4 regions of the Parabacteroides sp. MSK.9.14 genome follow, and region 1 is predicted to be linked to each of the others. Evidence: riboswitches for the same ligand, from Rfam matches in the RefSeq annotation. Region 1 holds a riboswitch; each other region holds the start of a gene.
The links. A riboswitch is a leader RNA that binds a small molecule or an ion and turns the genes downstream of it on or off. The one in region 1 is predicted to bind cobalamin.
Positions count from the first base shown of each region.

Region 2: it holds a riboswitch for cobalamin, as region 1 does, so the genes downstream of both, accC (acetyl-CoA carboxylase biotin carboxylase subunit) here and KTG12_RS10145 (ABC transporter substrate-binding protein) in region 1, are expected to answer to the same signal.
Region 3: it holds a riboswitch for cobalamin, as region 1 does, so the genes downstream of both, KTG12_RS05255 (hypothetical protein) here and KTG12_RS10145 (ABC transporter substrate-binding protein) in region 1, are expected to answer to the same signal.
Region 4: it holds a riboswitch for cobalamin, as region 1 does, so the genes downstream of both, KTG12_RS16225 (Ig-like domain-containing protein) here and KTG12_RS10145 (ABC transporter substrate-binding protein) in region 1, are expected to answer to the same signal.

Region 1 is NZ_JAHPXO010000016.1:27,493-32,874, reverse strand. Features, by position in the region: gene KTG12_RS10160 (formate--tetrahydrofolate ligase) at 1-1,384, opposite strand, end outside; gene KTG12_RS10155 (precorrin-2 C(20)-methyltransferase) at 1,466-2,164, opposite strand; gene KTG12_RS10150 (hypothetical protein) at 2,352-2,711, shown strand; cobalamin riboswitch at 2,755-2,956, shown strand; gene KTG12_RS10145 (ABC transporter substrate-binding protein) at 3,012-4,172, shown strand; gene KTG12_RS10140 (iron ABC transporter permease) at 4,182-5,219, shown strand; gene KTG12_RS10135 (ABC transporter ATP-binding protein) at 5,219-5,382, shown strand, end outside.
Region 2 is NZ_JAHPXO010000025.1:36,783-42,164, forward strand. Features, by position in the region: gene KTG12_RS13770 (acyltransferase) at 761-1,849, shown strand; cobalamin riboswitch at 2,070-2,276, shown strand; gene accC (acetyl-CoA carboxylase biotin carboxylase subunit) at 2,323-3,840, shown strand; gene KTG12_RS13780 (biotin/lipoyl-containing protein) at 3,854-4,393, shown strand; gene KTG12_RS13785 (acyl-CoA carboxylase subunit beta) at 4,371-5,382, shown strand, end outside.
Region 3 is NZ_JAHPXO010000006.1:147,191-152,572, reverse strand. Features, by position in the region: gene KTG12_RS05270 (acetylxylan esterase) at 1-808, shown strand, start outside; gene KTG12_RS05265 (lactonase family protein) at 896-1,957, shown strand; gene murQ (N-acetylmuramic acid 6-phosphate etherase) at 2,004-2,819, shown strand; cobalamin riboswitch at 2,883-3,080, shown strand; gene KTG12_RS05255 (hypothetical protein) at 3,363-4,118, shown strand; gene KTG12_RS05250 (YIP1 family protein) at 4,150-4,716, shown strand; gene smpB (SsrA-binding protein) at 4,729-5,190, shown strand; gene metH (methionine synthase) at 5,200-5,382, shown strand, end outside.
Region 4 is NZ_JAHPXO010000033.1:34,517-39,898, forward strand. Features, by position in the region: gene KTG12_RS16220 (TonB-dependent siderophore receptor) at 1-2,131, opposite strand, end outside; cobalamin riboswitch at 2,181-2,393, opposite strand; cobalamin riboswitch at 2,498-2,706, shown strand; gene KTG12_RS16225 (Ig-like domain-containing protein) at 2,861-4,381, shown strand; gene KTG12_RS16230 (hypothetical protein) at 4,584-5,051, opposite strand; gene KTG12_RS16235 (RagB/SusD family nutrient uptake outer membrane protein) at 5,070-5,382, opposite strand, start outside.

The DNA of each region.
Region 1 (5,382 bases):
CAACAGAGGCTGCTCCATAGATCTGTTCGGACACCTTTTTTATCTTGCTACGGATAGGTTCGTCGTCCTCGTAGATGTATTTTAGCGGGGTGGAAGGTTTCTTTTCGATCGTGTCGACCACCAGTTTCGCGAGTTCGGCACCTCCTTCGCCACCGGCAGCAAATACGTTGTTCATACAGAAACCAACACCGATCTCGCGGCAATGTTCTGCGACCAGTGCGATTTCCTCGTCCGTATCGGATGCGTACCTGTTGAAAGTCACGATCACTTCCTGGCCGAAGCGTTTCATGTTCTCGACATGTTTGTCCAGATTCTCGAAACCGTTTTTCATCCCTTCGATATTCTGTTCCTTGATCTTGTTTTCCGGTACGCCTCCATGCAGCTTCAAGCTCTGGGCTGTCGCCACGATAACTGTCAGTTTCGGTGTCAGTCCGGCTTTGCGGCATTTGATGTCGAAGAACTTTTCAGCTCCTAGGTCGGCACCGAAGCCAGCCTCTGTAATGACGTAATCGCCATACGTCAGCGCCATCTTGGTCGCCAGAACGGAGTTGCAGCCGTGTGCGATGTTGGCGAATGGGCCTCCGTGTACGAATGCGGCCGTGTTTTCGGTTGTTTGCACCAGGTTGGGCAGGAGAGCGTCTTTCAGCAATACCGTGATCGCTCCGGCCACACCGAGATCGTTTACAGTGAAAGGCTTGTCATCGTTCGTATATCCCAACAGGATGTTGCCGATACGGCGTTTCAAGTCTTCGATGTCCGTTGCCAGGCAAAGGATCGCCATGATTTCCGAAGCGGGTGTGATGTCAAAACCTGTCTCCGTCGGTACACCGTTGGCCGATCCGCCCAAGCCGGAAACAATGTTGCGCAGGCTGCGGTCGTTCACGTCTAGTACGCGTTTCCATTTGATTTCTTTCAGACCTTCACAGGTATTACGCGTCTGGTAGATGTAATTGTCCAGCAATGCCGTGATCATATTGTGGGCAGAAGTAACCGCATGGAAATCCCCCGTAAAATGCAGGTTGATGTTTTCCATCGGCAACACCTGCGAGTATCCGCCTCCGGCAGCTCCGCCCTTCATGCCGAAGCATGGACCCAATGATGGTTCGCGCAAGGCAACGACCGCCTTTTTACCGATTTTGTTCAATCCTAAAGCCAGCCCGATTGAAACGGTCGTCTTACCGATACCCGCTTTCGTAGGAGTGATGGCTGTAACCAGGATAAGATTGTGTTGTCTGATCTTCTCTTCGTCGATCAGATGGATAGGTATCTTGGCGATGTATCTGCCGTAATTCTGAACTTCTTCACGAGGGATACCTAATCCGGTCGCGATTTCTTTTATCTTGCGCAGAGAAACCTCTCTTGCAATTTCTATGTCTGATTTCATGTCTTATGTGAGTTTAAGTGGAAAACAAAAGTAAATATATTTTTGTATAATAACAAAATGAAAAGTCTGGTAGTTTAGATACTATTGGATGATCATAAGGGAAAAGTATGGGAATATTTTCCTCTGGATTTGTTTCCGGTCGGAGGTGTAAAACTCTTCTCCGGTCCCGACATTCTCAAAATAATGGAAGTTCGTTTCCGGATGCAACCGGATGCAGGTATGGACGGCCTCCACACATTGGGACAGCTTCATGATGACGATCACATTACCGGTCTTGATCTTTTTCGACAATTCTTCCGCCGTCAGCATTCCGGGTATGACGATGATTTGTTCTTCCTGCTTGACAATATGCAAGCCGGCTAAAGCACCCGCTGCAATGAAAGCTGGTATTCCGGCGGTTCGTTCCACTTCGATGCGGTTCTCTTTGAATTTGTCGTATATATACTGTATGGAAGAATAGAACCCTGCATCGCCTTCCGCCACAATGACCACCTTTTTCTCTTTATCCCTGGCGGATATGGCCTTTTCATACAAGGTATCGTAGACTTTCCAGACTTCGGTCCGGTCTTTGCTCATCGGGAGCGTGAAGAACTGGACTACAGATTTCTCGATTTCCAGTTCTTCGATAATACGGGCCGCACGGGAGAGTAGTTGTCCGCTTTTGCTTATGGTGGCGGGGCAATAGATGATATCGGCCTGTCGGAGTTTTTTCAAGCCTTTCAAGGTGATCAGTTCGGGGTCTCCCGGACCGAGCGATACGAAGCAGATGGGGTACGACATGTGCGTTAGAATTATTTGGTGCGCAAAAGTGAGGAAAATTGCGGAACTTTCCAAATCTGCATTCCACAATTGTGGGGATAATTTCCACACTGCCTTTTCCACAGCCCGCTTTTTATTCTTTGGCATGCAATTTGTACTTGATGGAACGATTAGAAAAAGGTAAATAGATTGTTTAAGATTTTAGGTTATGAAGAAGTTTGTATTGATGGTGGCTATGGTGGTTTCGTGTGTCTGTATGGCTCAAAACAGTCATGCGCAGACTGGACGGGATGGGAATACGGATATCGATATGTTGAGTATGAAAAATTTCTATGCGATCGATATCGTCGATGTGGACCTTGCCGCACAGGAAGCGATTTACGACGCTTATGAAAATTGCTTGATCAAAGAGGTGTACAAGTCGAATGGTAGCGGCAGCCCTATCCAGTATAAGGTCTCTCTCGAGACGACTGACCAGCGGAATCTGGTTGTCGCTTTCGACGAAAGCGGCCATGTGCTGAAAGTCATGCCGGAAGACGAATATCTGGCGGTTCGTAAGAAAAACTGATTTGTCTGCCACTTTTCTCTTGAAAGAAAAAGTAATATTATTATATTTGCCCTTTGAAACAGGTTTCCCTGTCCTCCTTACAGGACAGGGATGAAAAGGGAACCGGGTGGGAATCCCGGACAGACCACGCTGCTGTGAAACTTCGGTAACATACCGGCAATACTCAATGCCACTGATCGGGGGATCGGGAAGGTGTCCGGGGATGGAAGTAAGTCAGAAGACCTGCCGTTTCGGTTTTGAAGAGTCTCGTCCTCGTGGGGTGGACAACGCTCGCTCGGTTATAATAAAATAATATTGAATATGAAAAAATGCCTGGCAGGGTGCTGCCTGCTTATGTCGTTGTGTGTCGCATCCTCGTGTACGATCAAAAACAATCAATGGACCGATAAGGTGGAAACGACGGAAGAAAGCGCGTTTTCCGGTGTCCATATTGTACCCGAGTATGCCCGTGGTTTCGAATTATCCTATCGGAGCGGGTATGTCTTGCTGGATATCCAGGACCCGCAGAATGAGGAAAGTACGACTTTTCATTATGCGCTTGTCAGGAGAGGAACGAAACCGGCCGGCATCCCTGGATCGTATACTGTGATCGAGACACCCATCAGAAGTGTTATCTGTATGACATCTTTGCAGTTGTCCAATTTTATCGAGATGGGCGAACTGGACAAGGTCGTAGGGGTGACCAGTACCCGGCATCTGTTCAATAGGGAGATGAACGAACGTCTCAAGAGTGGGAAGACCGCCAAAATCGGCATAGAAGGGAATTTCGACAACGAGGTGATCATGAGTATGAACCCAGACCTGATCCTTGTTTCGCCTTTTAAACGGGGCGGATATGAGACCTTGAAGGATGTCGGTATCCCATTGATCCCACATTTAGGCTATAAGGAGATGACGCCGTTGGGACAGGCGGAATGGGTGAAGTTCGTCGGCCTGTTGGTGGGACAGGAGCAAAAGGCAAACGAGATATTCGACGCCATCGCGGCCCGTTACAATGAATTGAAGGAGCTGACGGCGGAGGGAAAAGTGAAGAAACGTCCAGTTGTGTTGAGCGGCGAGATGCGGGGCGGTAACTGGTATGCCGTAGGAGGGGAGAGCTTTCTCGCCCAACTTTTCAAGGACGCCGGTGCTGACTATTTCCTCAAAAACGACAAACGTTCGGGAGGTGTGACACTTGATTTCGAAACTGTCTACAACCAGGGTGACGAAGCCGATTACTGGCGCATTGTGAACAGCTATCCGGGTACGTTCAGCTATGAGGCATTGAAGGAGCAGGACCCGCGTTATGCCGATTTCCGTGCCTTCAGAGAGAAAGGGATCATCTATTGCAACATGAAAGATACGCCTTTTTACGAAAGTATGCCGACCGAGCCGGAAGTCGTACTGGCCGACCTGCTGCATATATTCCATCCGGACCTGCTGCCCGATCATACACCTGTTTATTATGCACGGCTCAAATAGGCTGCACGAATGAGACATTCCACTACTTTTCTGATGTCGCTCATCGTAGCGTCTATCCTGGTCCTGATGTTCCTGAATTTGGTGTTAGGATCGGTGTCTATCCCGTTGAAGTCTGTCTGGAACATTATTTGCGGACTGGGAGACGAGCCGGTGACCTGGCAGAATATCGTCTGGAAATCACGTCTTCCGCAGGCATTGACTGCTTTGGTGGCGGGAGCGGGCCTGGCGATAAGCGGCTTGCAGATGCAGACTGTTTTCCGGAATCCACTGGCGGGACCTTCTGTGCTGGGGATCAGCTCTGGTGCGAGCATGGGCGTGGCCTTTGTGGTACTGCTGAGCGGTAGCCTCGGAGGGGTTGCGCTTAGTAAATTGGGGTTTATGGGAGAAATTGCGCTTTCGATAGCAGCCGTGATCGGTTCGCTCTCGGTGATGGCGTTGATCGTATATGTGTCGCAGAAGGTGAAGGGGAACGTGACGCTGCTGATTATCGGCGTGATGATCGGCTACGTGGCGAATGCGGTGATCGGCGTGCTGAAGTTCTTCAGCGTGGAGGAGGATATTCGCGCCTATGTGATCTGGGGGTTAGGCAGCTTCTCACGTGTTTCCGGCAACCAGATGATGCTGTTTGTTGCGATCATGGCGATTCTGATCCCTTTGTCGTTCCTGTTGATCAAGACGTTGAACCTGATGCTGCTTGGCGACGGCTATGCCCGTAACTTGGGATTGAACATCAAGCGGGCACGTCTTTTGGTGATCACCTCGGCAGGAGTGCTGACGGCGATCGTGACGGCCTATTGTGGACCGGTCATCTTTCTTGGCCTGGCCGTCCCGCACCTGTGCCGGGCCATTTTTCAAACATCCGACCATAGGGTCCTGATGCCTGCCGTCCTGTTTGCCGGTGCCGCATTGGCACTCGTCTGCAACCTGGTTGCCCGGATGCCCGGCTTCGAAGGGGCTTTGCCGGTCAATTCGGTGACTGCCCTAATCGGTGCTCCGGTAGTGGCCTCCGTTCTATTCCGTAAACGTAAAAACGAACTGAACGAATGATGAGACAAGATACGATTCATATAAACGATCTCTCTATCGGTTATCGGACAAAAAACGATACCAAGTTGGTGGCGAGTCATATACAAGCCCGGATTTATAGCGGAGAATTAACCTGCCTCTTAGGGGCGAACGGAGTCGGGAAGTCGACGCTTCTGCGCACGCT
Region 2 (5,382 bases), on a different contig from region 1:
CAAGGCTACGCACCAAAATTGTAATTGCCTTAGTTGTTCAACAGGGTGACCGTATCACAATTTTCTAAGGTCATGATCTCTATACGGAGTTTTCACAAATCCTCTATCACTCTATCACTACGAAGGTTATGGCTATTAATATTCAAGCGTTAGAGGCTGTGATACAGGACGTTTTCCTCTATCACTCCTCTATCACTTCTGACACATGGTGCTTTTGTCATATAATTGAAAACCAGCGTATTGCCTTCTTTCGCTTTTGAAAAAGCATATGAAATAATCGAATAAACAAATGTAAAAACGAATATAATAGGTATTAAATTGGAGAAATACGGTTCTTCATTTCACAAAAGTCCTCTCTTTTTTTAGCAGAAACAAGCAGATAATTCCGTAAACACCCCCATGTTGCCATCCTTAACATCCGGGTGTAGAGGGTCGGTACATCCGGGTGTAAGAGGGGGCAACATGGGGATGTCCGGCAACAAAAGTGCCTTGCCGGACAATCAAAACCACCCGGTTTTACCTATTTTATAGCCGTTTTTAGAGAAAAAGGCTCTGTTTTTTCTTTGGTATATTTCATGCGATTTCCGGGTTTTGGTGCGGTTGCCCTGGTTGTTCAAATCTGTTTGAGAGGATTTCCGGCTTTTTTCCTATCTTTACCGCCAATTAAGCAGTATCAGGAAAATTACGAAGATTTCCGCCATGAATGCATGCTTCGCCTAAAGAATTAAATCTCTTATTAATATAGTAATTAAGCAAAAAAATGAAACGTATAGTTTTTTTGGATTATGTACGCGTGTTCGCATGTTTCCTTGTTATGGTCGTCCACGCCAGTGAAAACTTTTACGGTGCCCCCGGTTCGACGGACATGGTGGGACCGCAAGCCTTTCTGGCAAATGAGTCAGACCGGCTATGGGTGTCCATATACGATGGGTTTTCGCGTATGGCCGTGCCGTTGTTTATAATAGTCTCCGCTTTTCTTCTTGCGCCGATGAAGGAAGGGCAGACCATGTGGCAGTTCTATCGTCGGCGTTGTATCCGCATTCTACCACCGTTTTTCATATTCATGATACTCTACAGTACTCTGCCGATGTTGTGGGGACAGATTGATGGAGCGACCTCGATCAAGGATCTGTCGCGGATATTTCTGAACTTCCCGACGCTGGCCGGGCATCTATGGTTTATGTATCCCTTGATCAGCATTTACCTGTTTATTCCTATCATCTCGCCCTGGTTGAGCAGAGTGACGGTCAAAGAAGAACGTTTCTTTATCGGGTTGTTTCTCTTGTCGACCTGTATGCCATATCTGAACCGTTGGTTCGGAGAAGTGTGGGGACAGTGCTTTTGGAACGAATACCATATGCTGTGGTATTTCTCCGGTTACTTAGGCTATCTTGTGCTCGCACATTATATACATGTCCATCTGACCTGGAACCGTTCCAAACGTTTTATTATCGGAATTGTTTCGATGCTCATTGGTGCAGCTATTACCATATATTCGTTCTATGTTCAGGCCGTTCCCGGAGAAATACTCCCCACGCCCGTGCTGGAAATAGGGTGGGCTTTCTGCACCATCAACTGTGTGTTGCTTACGGCCGGCACGTTCCTGATGTTCAGTTGTATTGAACTTCCCGAAACTCCGCGCTTCGTATTGGAACTCTCTAAACTCAGCTATGGGATGTATCTGATGCATATCTTTTGGCTCGGTCTGTGGGTGGCGGTGTTCAAGTCCGTCTTGCCGTTACCGACTGTTGCCGCCATTCCTGCGATTGCGACATGCACGTTCATTTGCTGCTTCGTGACAACCAAGGTTATTTCGCTCATTCCGGGCGGCAAATGGATCGTCGGGTAGAATATATTCGTTTGTTACTTTCGATTTTCACTTTGTAAGGGGTAAAAAGATCGTTATCCCTTCATTTATTCTAAAATCAGCGATAGCAATTCTGTAATCAGTGGCAGTGATTATATAATTGCTGTCGCTGATTTTGTAATTGCTGCCATTGATTACAGAATATTTCGTGTGTCCGTACCGAATTTTGGCGGTCGAAATAGAGCGTATCAGAAAAAAAGTTTACATTTGCCACCGAATCGGTTCTGTATTTCCCGTTCGGGAATATGGATTAAAAGGGAATCGGGTGTAAATCCCGGACAGTCCCGCTGCTGTGAAGCTCCGTTTTAACATCTTGGAACTACTTTCGCCACTGACTTGTTATAATTAAGTCGGGAAGGCTTCAGGATGGGAGTCAGTCAGAAGACCTGCCGTTCATTATAAGGTTCATATCCTCGTGGGTTAGGCTATGGATGCGAAACATAAATACAATAAATATGATAAGAAAAGTTCTGATTGCGAATCGGGGCGAGATAGCTGTGAGGGTTATGCGCTCCTGTCGCGAAATGGGGATACGGTCGGTGGCTGTTTTTTCGGAAGCAGATCGGACGGCACGTCATGTCCTTTATGCCGACGATGCGGTCTTGATAGGACCGGCAGCATCAAAAGATAGTTACCTGAATATCGAAAAGATCATCCGAGCAGCCAAGCAACACAAGGTGGATGCGATTCATCCCGGATATGGTTTCCTGTCCGAGAATGCGGATTTTGCCCGCCGGTGCAAAGAAGAAGGAATCGTCTTTATCGGCCCGTCGGCAGAAACGATGGAGGCGATGGGAGATAAAATATCCGCCCGCAAGCGGATGATAGACGCCGGCGTGCCGGTCGTTCCTGGCACGCAGCAGCCTTTGCAGGATGTTGGAGAAGCATGCCGGGTCTGCCGGGAGATCGGTTTCCCGGTCATGCTGAAAGCCTCGATGGGAGGCGGTGGAAAGGGAATGCGTCTGATCCATAAGGAAGAAGAGGTGGAAGAGGCTTACAACGCCGCTCGCTCGGAGTCGCTCTCTTCTTTTGGTGACGATACAGTTTATCTGGAAAAGTACGTGGAGGGACCACATCATATCGAGTTCCAGATTTTAGGCGACAATTACGGGAATGTGGTCCATCTCTGCGAACGCGAATGCTCTGTGCAACGCCGTAACCAGAAAATTGTCGAGGAAAGTCCGTCGCCGTTCATTACGCCGGAACTGCGGAAAGAGATGGGCGAGAAGGCGGTTGCGGCTGCTAAGGCCGTCGACTATTCCGGTGCCGGGACGATCGAGTTCCTGGTTGATAAACACCGTAATTTTTATTTTCTCGAAATGAACACCCGTTTGCAGGTGGAGCATCCGATTACCGAAGAGGTGTTGGGGCTCGACTTGGTAAAGGAGCAGCTTCGTATTGCCGACAACGAACCGTTGCATATCCGGCAGGAAGATATCTCCCAGCGTGGGCATGCTATCGAATGCCGGATCTGTGCCGAAGATACCGCCAACAATTTCATGCCATCTCCCGGCATTATCCGCCAGCTGACCGAACCGAACGGGATCGGAGTGCGAATCGACAGCTATGTCTATGAAGGTTATGAGATTCCGGTCTATTATGACCCGATGATCGGCAAGCTGATCGTGTGGGCTACCAGCCGCGAGTATGCGATCGAACGAATGAGGCGTGTCTTGCACGAATACAAGATTACCGGGCTGAAGACGAATATCAGCTATCTCAGGCGGATCATGGATATACCTGATTTTGTGCATGGAACCTACGATACATCGTTTATCGGAAAGCATGGCGAGGAGCTGCAACATCCGGTGAACCCCGGAGACGAGCATGAATCGGAAAATATCGCCATGATCGCTGCTTATATGGATTACCTGATGAACCTGGAGGAGAACGCATCGGGCTCTTCGGCGGACAACCGCCCGATCAGCCGTTGGCGTGAGTTCGGGTTGCAGAAAGGTGTGTTAAGGATTTGAAAAATTGTTTATAATGGAAATACATATTGGAAACCGGGTGGCTGATGTGGAGCTGCTTGGAAAGGATGGAAACAAGGTGCGGCTCGACATAGACGGACAACCCTACGAGGTGGATATCGTGATGGCTGAGAACGGGGCTTGTTCGATCTTGCATGACGGACATTCTTACAATGCCGAGCTGATCCGTTCGGGAGGAGGAAAGAACTATCAGGTCAACACGCTTTTCTCCTCTTATTCGGTCGACATAATCGATTCGCAGGCCAAATATCTACGTATGCGCAAGAACAGCGAAGAGAAGCAGGGCGACAAGGTTGTATCGCCGATGCCCGGAAAGGTCATGAAGATTCCTGTGAACGAAGGAGACCTTCTGTCTGCCGGGGATATCGTGGTGGTGCTCGAAGCCATGAAGATGCAGAGCAACTATAAGGTCAGCTCTGATTGTCGGGTACGTGAAATCCTGGTGAAGGAAGGAGACACGGTAAACGTGAATCAGGTGTTGATGACATTGGAAGTAATTAATCAGGAAGGAAATGCAGAAAGAAGAGATATATAAGAAGTTTGAAGAACTAGATAAAGTGGCTGCTCTGGGTGGCGGCGTAGTTCGTATCGATAAGCAACATGAGGCGGGGCGTATGACAGCCCGTGAACGTATTGATATGTTGCTGGATAAAGGTACGTTTGTTGAACTGGATAAGTTCGTGACGCATCGATGTACGAATTTCGGCATGGAGAAAAACAAGATTCCGGGAGACGGTGTCGTTTCTGGATATGGTAAGATCGAAGGTCGTCAGGTCTTTGTCTACGCCTACGATTTTACAGCTTACGGAGGAACGCTCAGTTCGACCAATGCCGCCAAGATCGTAAAGGTTCAGACGCTAGCTCTGAAAAATGGTGCGCCTGTGATCGCATTGAACGATTCGGGAGGTGCGCGTATCCAGGAAGGAGTCGGTAGCCTGGCAGGTTATGCGTCGATCTTCTATCAAAATACGATGGCCTCCGGGGTGGTTCCCCAGATTTCGGCTATCCTCGGTCCTTGTGCCGGTGGAGCTTGTTACTCGCCGGCACTGACCGATTTCATTTTTATGGTGAAAGAGAAGAGCCATATGTTCATAACCGGACCGGATGTCGTGAAGGCCGTTACGCATGAGACGGTGGAGAAAGAGGAATTGGGAGGCGCCTATGTGCATAGCAGTAAAAGTGGCGTGACGCATTTCGTGTGCGATACGGAGGAGGAAACGTTGATGAGTATCCGCGAGCTGCTGAGCTTCCTGCCGTCAAACAATATGGAGGATGCGCCGTCTCTCCCGTGTTCTGACGATATCCGTCGTGAAACGGAAACGTTACAGACGGTGATTCCCGATGATCCGAACGTGCCGTATGATATGAAGGACGTGATCGAGCCGGTGGTCGACAATCATTATTTTTTCGAAGTGATGTCTCATTTTGCAAAGAATGTGGTGGTCGGCTTTGCCCGTCTGGGTGGCCAGTCGGTTGGTATTGTGGCGAATCAGCCGGCTTTCCTAGCTGGTGTGCTGGATATCG
Region 3 (5,382 bases), on a different contig from region 1:
GATGACTTTGTTGCCGGAAAGATGCACTTCTACGCAGAATGTCTATCATGTCAGTTTCCAGAATGAACGCCCCGGTTCCCGTATATATGGCATTCTGATTGTACCGAAGAAAACTGGTAAATATCCGGCGGTCCTCCAGGTTCCAGGAGCGGGCATACGTCCTTATAACGGATTCAATTTGGGAGAAGATATCATTACGTTGGAGATTGGAATACATGGTGTTCCTGTGACGATGCCGCAGGAAGTGTATAACAACTTGGCTGCTGGAGCATTGAACGGATATAATGCAATGAACAAGAATAATCGCGATACGCATTACTACAAACGGGTCTATCTCGGTTGCGTGCGGGCTGTGGACTTCCTCTATTCTTTGCCTGAGTTTGATGGAAATACAGTCGGTGTGACCGGTGGAAGCCAGGGAGGAGCCTTGTCTATTGTCACGGCCGGACTAGACCCGCGTATCAAGTTTCTTGCTGCTTTCTATCCGGCCTTGTGCGATTATGCCGGCTATCTGCATAAACGTGCGGGAGGCTGGCCGCATTACTACCGGAATGCGCAGCCTGTGGCAAACGAAGTGGAAACGCTCGCTTACTTTGATGTCGTGAATTTTGCCCGCCGGGTGAACGCTCCGGGCTGGTATAGCTGGGGATATAATGATGTGACTTGTCCTCCGACATCCATGTATTCGGCCTACAATGTTATTCCGGGAGTGAAGGACTTGCATCTTTACCTCGAAACCGGTCACTGGACATATCCGGAACAGCAGTCGGAACGTATTGAATGGTTGAAAGATAAATGCGGAAAGTAAATATGTTTCCCGGTTAATAATAATGCATGTATGTCGAATTTAAAGTATTTTTTAGCGGGGGTGTTAATTATGGCAATAACATCGTGTATGCAAAAGGATAGTGAATTGTTTTTGTTTGTCGGATCGTATGCGGGTGCTACAGACCCTGGTATAAATCTGTTTCGCTTCGATGTGGAGAAAGGGACGGCTGTGCCGGTGAAAAGCCTGTCGGGCATTCAAGACCCTTCTTATCTGACAGTGAGTCGGGATGGCAAGTTTGTCTATTCGGTAAGTGAAACTGCTGTGCCGGACGCGAAAGTATGTGCCTATTCGTTTGACAAGCAAACCGGGACGCTTTCTTTGCTGAACGAGCAGCATACGGATGGGAGCGCTCCCTGCTATATCTGGGTGGACAGTAAACGCCGGATGGCTGTCACGGCCAACTACAACGGCGGAAGCATAAGTGTTTTCTCCATCTCGGCCGATGGAGCTTTGCTACCGGCTGAAGTATATGCGTATGAAGGAGGAAGCCCGGGGGCCGAACGCCAGGCGGTCCCGCATCTGCATTGCGTGTACGCTTCTCCGGATGAGAACTATCTGTATGCCAACGATCTGGGAACGGACCGGATTTATAAATACGAGATCGTTGCTTCCGATAAAGGCTTGAGTTTGCGGGAAGGGACGCCTTCCTCTTTTAGTTTGCCGGCGGGAGAAGGTCCGCGCCATACGGTTTTTCATCCGAACGGGAAATGGGCTTACCTGATTAGCGAGCTTTCGGGCCGCGTCGCTCTCATGTATTACGACAAGGGCAACCTGACCCCGGTCCGGTTTGTAGAAGCCGATACGTTACATGTCTCCGGTAGTGCCGATATACACATCACACCGGACGGTCGTTTCCTATATGCCTCTAACCGTCTGAAAGGTGACGGTATCGCGATTTTTTCTATCGATCTGGAAAACGGGCAATTGACAAAGATTGGTTATCAGCTGACCGGTATTCATCCGCGTAATTTCGTCATCACCCCCAACGGCAAGTTCCTGCTTTGCGCTTGTCGGGATAGTCATATCGTGCAGGTTTACGAAATAGACAAGCAAAGCGGTTTGTTGAAAGATACGGGAAAAGACATCCGAGTTAGTAAGCCTGTTTGCTTGAAGTTTACCGACATGTAAATGTGATATTTTTAGTAGCTTTGCAACGTGTAAATTGTAATAAGCTATGTCATTCATTAAGATAACGGAACAGAATTCTCTCTATAACGACCTGGAACGGAAGTCCGTCCGGGACTTGCTTGAAGATATCAATACGGAAGATCAGAAAGTGGCGTTGGCTGTCCGAGAGACAATCCCCAAAATAGAAGAATTGGTTTTGCAGATCGTTCCCCGCATGAAGCAGGGCGGACGGATCTTTTATCTGGGAGCTGGAACCAGCGGGCGGTTGGGAGTTTTGGATGCTTCCGAAATCCCCCCGACGTTCGGGATGCCTTCCACACTGATTGTCGGCTTGATAGCTGGTGGCGATACTGCCCTCCGGAATCCTGTGGAGAATGCCGAAGACGATGAGGAACGCGGCTGGCAGGAATTGTTGGAGCACCGGGTTAATACGAAGGATACCGTGATCGGCATTGCTGCTTCCGGGACGACTCCCTATGTGATCGGTGCCCTTCGCAAAGCACGTGAACAGGGCATCCTGACTGCCTCCATTTCCAGCAATCCAGATTCACCGATGGCGATGGAGGCCGATATCGCAATCGAAATGATTGTCGGGCCGGAGTTTGTCACTGGCAGTTCCCGTATGAAATCCGGCACGGGGCAGAAAATGATCCTGAACATGATCTCCACCTCCGTTATGATCCGATTGGGTAGGGTTAAAGGAAACCGGATGGTCAATATGCAGCTCACCAATCAGAAACTTATAGACCGTGGAACCCGCATGGTTGCCGAGGAATTGAATCTTCCCTATAACCAATCCCGCCATCTGCTGTTGATGTACGGCTCCGTTCAGGAAGCTGTCGAGGCTTACCGCAAAGCTTAACGGGTCTGGAGTCGGTTTCAGCTTTTTTCTGTAAGAAGATGAGAAATATATGGAAAATATCTTTATATTTGTCCCATGCATTGTTCCTGCTTCGCAATCTGCGGAAAAGGATTAAAAGGGAATCGGGTGCAAATCCCGGACAGTCCCGCTGCTGTAAGCTTCAAAACGGATTGGGCAATTCTTTTATGCCACTGACGCGAGTTGGGAAGGCGCTCATACCGGAAGTAAGTCAGAAGACCTGCAACGCATATTTTTTCGACGGCTTCGAGGATAGGCCGGAAGAGAACTGTGAAGCCGTAGGCTTTTGCCTTTCTTTATTTCCGTTTCCCGTAGCTATTTACTTGTTTTTAATTATTTTGCCATAATAATTAGGAAAAGAGGCATGAATCTGTGGGTGGGATGAGCTCCGCCTCGATTCATGCTTTCCTTTTATGAGTGTGATTAATCTTCCGGCTTTTGTCGTATAAACCTTTTTTTCGTACCTTTGTGCGTTTCCTCCATAAAGAGAGGAAGATAAATACGACTTCAAATTTGTATATGGAAATGAGAAAAACAGTATTATATGGCGTTTTGGCCTTTTGTTTGGTTGTGTTGAATTCTTGTTTGGGAGACCCGGCCACCCAATTGACGATGGCAAACCAGGCAGGGGTAGTGGTGACCGGTTACGGACCTGGTAAGGCTATTTATACCAAGGGGGACGTAGTGGTCTCTTCGGAAGACTTCCAGAATGCCAATGTGGAAAACGGAGAATGTATTTTGTTTGATTATTCCATCGATTACGGGGTCGCAAACAATATGGGGGCAGGGACGGATACCAGTTATACCGAGGCTATTATTTATGAAAATACGATCTCGGAGGTTAATCGTTGGAACTTCTATAATACGTTGACCGATACCTCTATTGTTGCAAAGGACGAACTGTTGCTTTCTTCCCTCCAGGCGCGTTCCGCTTATATCAGAGGCAATTTGTTCCTGTTCACGGAGATAAGCAATCACCCGGCAAACCAAGTGGACAGTTTCTCTTTGTCCTATAATTCGGATAAATTGTTGGGAGACGATAATATTTATAGCCTCTACCTCCGCACGATCAGAATCAAGGCGGACACGACAAGAGGCGAGGCGATGATTATTCCTTGTGCGTTCAATATCGAAGATCTGGTGAAAAAGGCGGAAAAGAATCATTCGGATGAACTGAAGTTCCGGATTAACTATGCATATTCGTTCGGGAAGGATTCTGCATCGATAAACTGGAAAAGTTCCGACGTGTTTACAATAGACTTGACAGGAAAAGGCAAATAAAATGATAAATAGCAAACGAGCGTATTGAAAAATGTATAAAGAGATATTTAAATTGGTTGTAGCCATCATCTCCCAGCCGGGAAAGGCGTGGGATATTCTGACGAGAAAAGAAGAAAAGGACGATGAGTTTTTATCCCGGTTTGTGTATCCTCTCATCGGATTCGTTACGGTTGCTGCTTTTTTAGGCGTGCTGTTCACTCGGAAGGAGTTTGATGTCGAACTGGCGTTGAAGTCGTCTATCCGGACATTAGTCGCTGCGTTCGGCGGCTTTTATCTGGCTTCCTATTTGCTGAATGAGATTTGGCAGGGATGGTTCAAACGGGAGAAGGATATGAAACTGTGTCAACGCTTTGTCGGCTATTCGTCTTCGTTGATGTTTGCATTGAACATCGTGTTGATGTTACTTCCGGAGTTTTTCTTTTTGCGTATATTTGTGTTATATACATTTTATATCGTATGGGAAGGGGCCGGCCCTTATATGCAGGTGGAGGAGAAGATACGCCTGAAGTTTGTCGGGACCGCGACCGGTCTGATTTTGCTGACGCCCTGGTTGATCGAGGTAATTCTTTCCATGCTGATGCCCGGTTTACGTTTTTGATAGGAGAATAAGATGAAAGAGAAGATTAGTAATAACATACAGATAAAGAACAAGCGGGCGACTTTCGATTATGAGTTGCTCGACACGTTTACGGCAGGGATCGTGCTGACCGGTACGGAGATCAAATCGATACGCTTGGGAAAGGCGAGTCTGGTTGATACGTTTTGTATTGTGGAGAAGGGGGAATTGTGGGTGAAGAATATGTATGTGGCAGAATATTTCTACGGGACATACAATAACCATACGGCTCGCCGTGACCGCAAGCTGTTGCTGACTAAAAAGGAATTGCGGAAGATTGAAAGCGCTGCCCGCAATAATGGCTTTACAATTATTCCGACACGTCTTTTTATTAATGATAAAGGACTGGCCAAAGTCGTTGTGGCTATTGCCAAAGGTAAGAAGGAATATGACAAACGCGACTCTATCAAGGAACGGGACGACCGCCGGGAGATGGATCGTGCATTTAAACGGTAACGAACCTTTATGGATAAAGAAATATTTTTGAATCTCCTGAAAGAACGCATTTTGATTCTGGACGGAGGAATGGGTACGATGGTCCAGGGATTTAAACTGACCGAGAAAGATTATCGCGGAAAACAGTTTGCCGATTGGATGAGCGACCTGAAAGGAAATAACGACCTGTTATGTATCACCCGGCCGGATGTG
Region 4 (5,382 bases), on a different contig from region 1:
AATATCCCACCATTGCGTTGGCGATGGCATAAGGCTCGAATTCCAATGTATTGGCAGTGTTGACATACGCTTTGCTCGAATAATTGAAACCTACTCCTAACTTTAACCCTTTCAGCGAGCGGTCAAAGTCGTAAAAAGCCCATCCGTAAGCCATGTGCTTCGGGACAAGATTCAAGTAATTGCCGGCCTGTGTGTTCTCGGCATAGTCATTCTTCGCGTATTCTTTCAGTTTGGCAACTGTGAATGTATATCCGGCATTAATGTTAAACTGCTGCCACGGGCGAGTGTTGATATCCACTTCAAGTCCTTTAGAATCGGCTTTTCCTACCTGTCCCGAAATCGTTTGCCCGTCTTTTGTCCCTAAGCTTTGAACCATGTTCTTCCGCAGGATGTAGAATCCGGAGATGTTGGCATTGAACTTGTCTGAAAATGCTATGTGCGATCCGGCTTCATACTGGTATCCCTTTTCCGGACTGAACACGTTCTTGCCGCTGGGTTCGATCACCTTGCCGTCATTGCCGATATAGACATATCCCGGCGAAGCCACCGTACGTGTCGGCTTGAAGTAATTGCTGGTCGAAGCATAAACGTTGAACGCATCCGTGAACTGGTAAAGCAGGCTGAAACGATAGGTCAACGCATTGTCATGGATATGCGCCTTTTCGTCTTTGGAGGTTACGACTTTGTCTTTCGTATAAGCCTGTTGGTAAGTCCGGTCGTAACGGTCATAACGCAGACTTAGCAATGCCGATAACCGGTCTGTCAGATTCAAATAGTCTTGCACGTAAATGCCATGCATATATTCCCAAGCCAAGTTTCTTTTTTGGTAAGGCAGATTCAAGTCGCCTTGGTTCAAGACAGGATCGACGACGGAGAGATGTGCGTTTTTCCCGGGACCGGTTGCATCGGCAGCATAATTGGCCGTATAGCGAGGGGTGTACAGGGATGAGAAAGAATAGCCACCCAAGAAGTTATGCTTGACCTCTCCGGTCATGAATTTTCCTTTCAACTCCAATTGATTTTGTAAAAGGCTGACCTTGTATGCGAACTGGTAACCGACACGCTGTATGGAATCCAGGCTTATGTATGTCTTGGTGTTTCCATTCATATAATAATGGTTGTATATGGGATCGGAAGATGTCAGATACGTCAACTTCTCGGAAGCATAATAATCCAGATCGTCATAGTAGTAGGAGAGATAGTCCGACAAGCTCCAGTCCGGGTTGGTGAACTGGTGCGTCCATTTGGCAGACACAGTCAGGTCCTTGTCTGCAAGATGGTCCAAGGGGTCATTGTAGCGTGTACGGCGGTCGAAATCTTCCGGAAGATCGCCCGGCCGGTAAACCACCGATCCGTCTGCATCATAAATATCCTTGTCGACATGAGGTTGTCCGGTATCCGTCCCGTAACGGTCGTTTTTCGCACTGACGGAAAAGTTCAGTTTGTCATAATCGCTAAGGCGGAAGTTCAAGGCGAAATAGGCATTGTAGGCCCGATCGTTCGTGTGTCTCCATCCTTCACCTCCGCTCATGGAGAAGTCTGTCCTGAAATTGACGCCCCGGGCAATGTTGCCGCCGGCACCTCCCTGGATCGAATAGCGCCCCCAGCTGCCTATACTCATTTGCGCATTTACTCGCGGAACAGATGTCGGTTGCTTGTGTACGAGGCTGATGACCCCGCCGAGTGCCGAATGCCCGTACATGACGGATGCCGCTCCTTTCAGTATCTCGATGCTTTCGATCGAAGCTAAGGTTGTATTGGGGGCTGAAGCATATAAGTTATGACGTTCGTCGCGGATTCCGTCTGTCACTACCACAAACGTGTTGAAACCACGAATGTAGAACGACTGGAAGCCGCCATACGAATTGTTCGGGCGGACTCCCGTGACGTTACGGGCAACATCGATCAATGAATTCAAAGAAAGGTCGGAAATCATCGGGGCTGACATCCGGGACACGGAAAGTGGAGCCTGCGACAAAGGTACCGGTAACCTGCCGACTTCGGTCGGTTTGACATACTGGCTAGTGATGACAACCTCATCCAATCTCAACGTGTCTTTGGACAAATCTTGCGCAAAGGCACTACTTACTCCCAGGCATAACATGCCCACAGTAAAAAATTTCGATTTCATATAGCTATAAATAAAAATAAATAAAGATGCCTCTTACCCCGGAAGCAAAAGTTATCTATGTGCATTTGGCAGGTTTCCTGGCTCGATCCTATCAGACGCCTTCCCATTCCCGGTATGATATTGAGGAACAGTGGCATGCAGGTCTTTTTGATTTCTTGCGAAACGGACCATACAGTAGCGGGGAACTGCTCCGGCTTTCCACCGGATTCCCTTTTAAACACCGGCAGGAAGCCGGCGTTTCACCAAAAACGGTGCAAAATTATAAAATTTATAGATTGGATGTTCTCTGTAGTAGTAAAATACCTACTTATAGGTATTTTTCCATAATACAAGCCTTAACCCCTTGTCAAATCAAGCGGGGAACGTAATTTTGCACAAGTTTTTGGTTCCACGATACCCGTTCGTTACGGGGAGGTGTTAAAAAGGGAACCGGGTGCAAATCCCGGACAGACCCGCTGCTGTAAGTTCCACACCAAACTCTTTGAATATGCTACAAGCCACTGTCCGCAAGCCGGATGGGAAGGCATTCAAAGGCGGAATAAGTCAGAAGACCTGCCAAAAACAACATCGTTTTAATGCTTTCGGGGAATAGAGCAACAAAACATCGAGCCATGCCATTCTTTATCCTTGTATAGAGACATCATTTCTCCATGTGTACATTCTCTGTAAGCGATTCGATACCGGATAATATGTAATTATTAATATTTGAATAACTAAAAACAAAGAGAAATGAAAAAAATCAAATTTGCATTGTTTGCGTTCATGGTAGCCCTGACTTCCTTTGCGTTCACGGCTTGCGATGACGACGACAAAGTGGAAGTAGTCCCGGTGACCGGTGTCTCGGTCGGTCCGGAGACATTGGAATTGAAAGAAGGAACGACTGGCACGTTGACGGCTGCCGTAGTCCCGTCTAACGCCACAGTCGCGACGGTGACATGGAGCAGCTCGGATGAAAGCGTAGCCACCGTAGATAAAGGTGTCGTTACGGCGGTTGCCGAAGGAACGGCGACAATCACCGCTAAGACGGACGATGGCGGTTTCACAGCCACTTGCAACGTCACGGTGACAAAAGAAACACCTGCGTTTGACGAAAGCAAATACCACTTCGACCTCTTCCTGACCGTAGGCAAACATGGCGGCATGAGTTCCAAGAATACGACCGTGGTCAACAGCATCAGCAAGCTGACTGCCGATATGGGGGTAATCACCATTACGGGCGAAGGTACGGAGCTGAACGATTATGCGATGGAATGTATCTCAAAAGGCAAGTACTATTACCAGATTCCGTCGGACGAGAACCGCTTTGTGAAGTATCAAATCAAGGATAACAAAGTTGTCGTGATCAAAGATTGTCCGTTCAAGGGAAATGTTTATAAAGTACGTTCTTATACCCATGCTTGGTTGGACGACAACACCCTGCTGATTATGTCTGCCAACGGTAAAAAGACGGGTGTGATTTGGACAAAACTGAACACGGCCGACATGTCTATTATCGATGAAGGCGAGTTGAACATCTCTGTTCCGGAAGGTTATAGCAAACTGACATCATCCGGTATCCTGACTTACCGTCAGGCTGACAACAAACTGTTCTATTTCTATTACGGAAAAACGCAAGGGACAAACTCGATGGATAGTAAAAACGAACCGAACTTCCGTACTGCCGTGATCGCTCCGGAAACAATGGAAGTGGAACAAAACCTTGTTTCCCCTGTCCACAGCGAAATGGCCGGTAGTGCTTACGGCGAGTTGATGCAAAACTGCGTGATGTATGACGAAGCCGGTAACCTTTACCTCGCCGCTTTTGCCGATGAAGATATCGAACGCGGACTTCTGCTTCGTATCAATGCCGGTGAATATGAGTTTGACGCCTCTTACAATGGTTACCCGGATGCCGATGGCAAACTGATGACCGCTCAATACCTCGGAAACGGCAAGGCTCTTGTTTACGGACGTAACGATGCTTCAGGCACGAAGATCGACAGCTACAGCCACTACTACTCTATCGTCGACCTCGCCACCGGCCAGCGCACACGCCTCGCCTACAACGGTAAGGAGATTGCCTATAGCGGAGGACGATTCTCACAACGCAGCGTCATCTTCAACGGTAAGGCTTACATCGGCGTGAACACTGAAGCTGATGCAAACGCTGTCATCTACATCTACGACATCGCCACCGGCACGGTCGAAAAGGGTGCCGAAGTCGCAGGCGGTTTCTACTTCGACATGATCCGCGTCATGGAGAACGATTAAACCTATGGCATAAAAGTTATCAATTCGTTATATTCGGCAAGAAGCCGGTATCTCAAACACTTCTTTTGAAAAAGAGAAATGTATGAATAGTATAATCTAATGAATTATAATTATTGAACGTATCAGAGGAGATTGTATCTAAAAACTTATGGCTTTTAGATACAATCTCCTCTGATTTTTATCGTATTTCTTGTATTGTATGTTATTTTTCTAAACTGACAACTTCAATGATCCAGTCTTTTTTCTTACCTCCTGCAGCCTCGACTACATAAGTATTGGCTTTGCTCCAATCACCAGGAATACCTAATTTCGGAGAGCCATTAGTTGGCATCATACGAGCTGCCGTCGAGAGAGCAACGGCAATGACGAGTTCTTTTTTTGATAATTTATTCAACTGATCAGTCGGAAATTCCTCTGATATTGTAACATAGATATTTACGATTCCTGCATTGGAATCGATATCTGAAGTATAACTCAGGTCTACTTCTTTTACAAGAAATTCATCAGAAGATGGACTCTTTTCATCACTGATATAGCGGTAGCGTACTGTGCTGACAGATGCAATTTCGGCCTCTTCATACAACGGAAGTTCGTCCAAATTACCTTCCAAACAGGAGGATAAAGAAATGACAGACAGGATTAATAACAAACTATAAAATATCTTTTTCATGACTTAATTGTTTAATAATTACCAACCTTCATTTTGTTTATCAATAATGCCACTGGCCGCACGGGTGTCGATGTTTCCCTGTGGTATCGGGAATAAATATCTTTTCGTTGTGAACTTTCGATTCCAGCTGTTCAATAAGGTAAGTTGATTGATACATGCTGCTTTGCGATCGCTTGTGATAGAGATTTTATATATAGGAGCATTCAAATCTTTGATGACATCTCCAGGTTCTCTTCCGTAATTACTGTAAGAGCCATATTTACCCCAACGAAGATAGCTGTAATAGATATCTGCTTCTTCGTATGCCATTTCTACACGTCTTTCACGGATG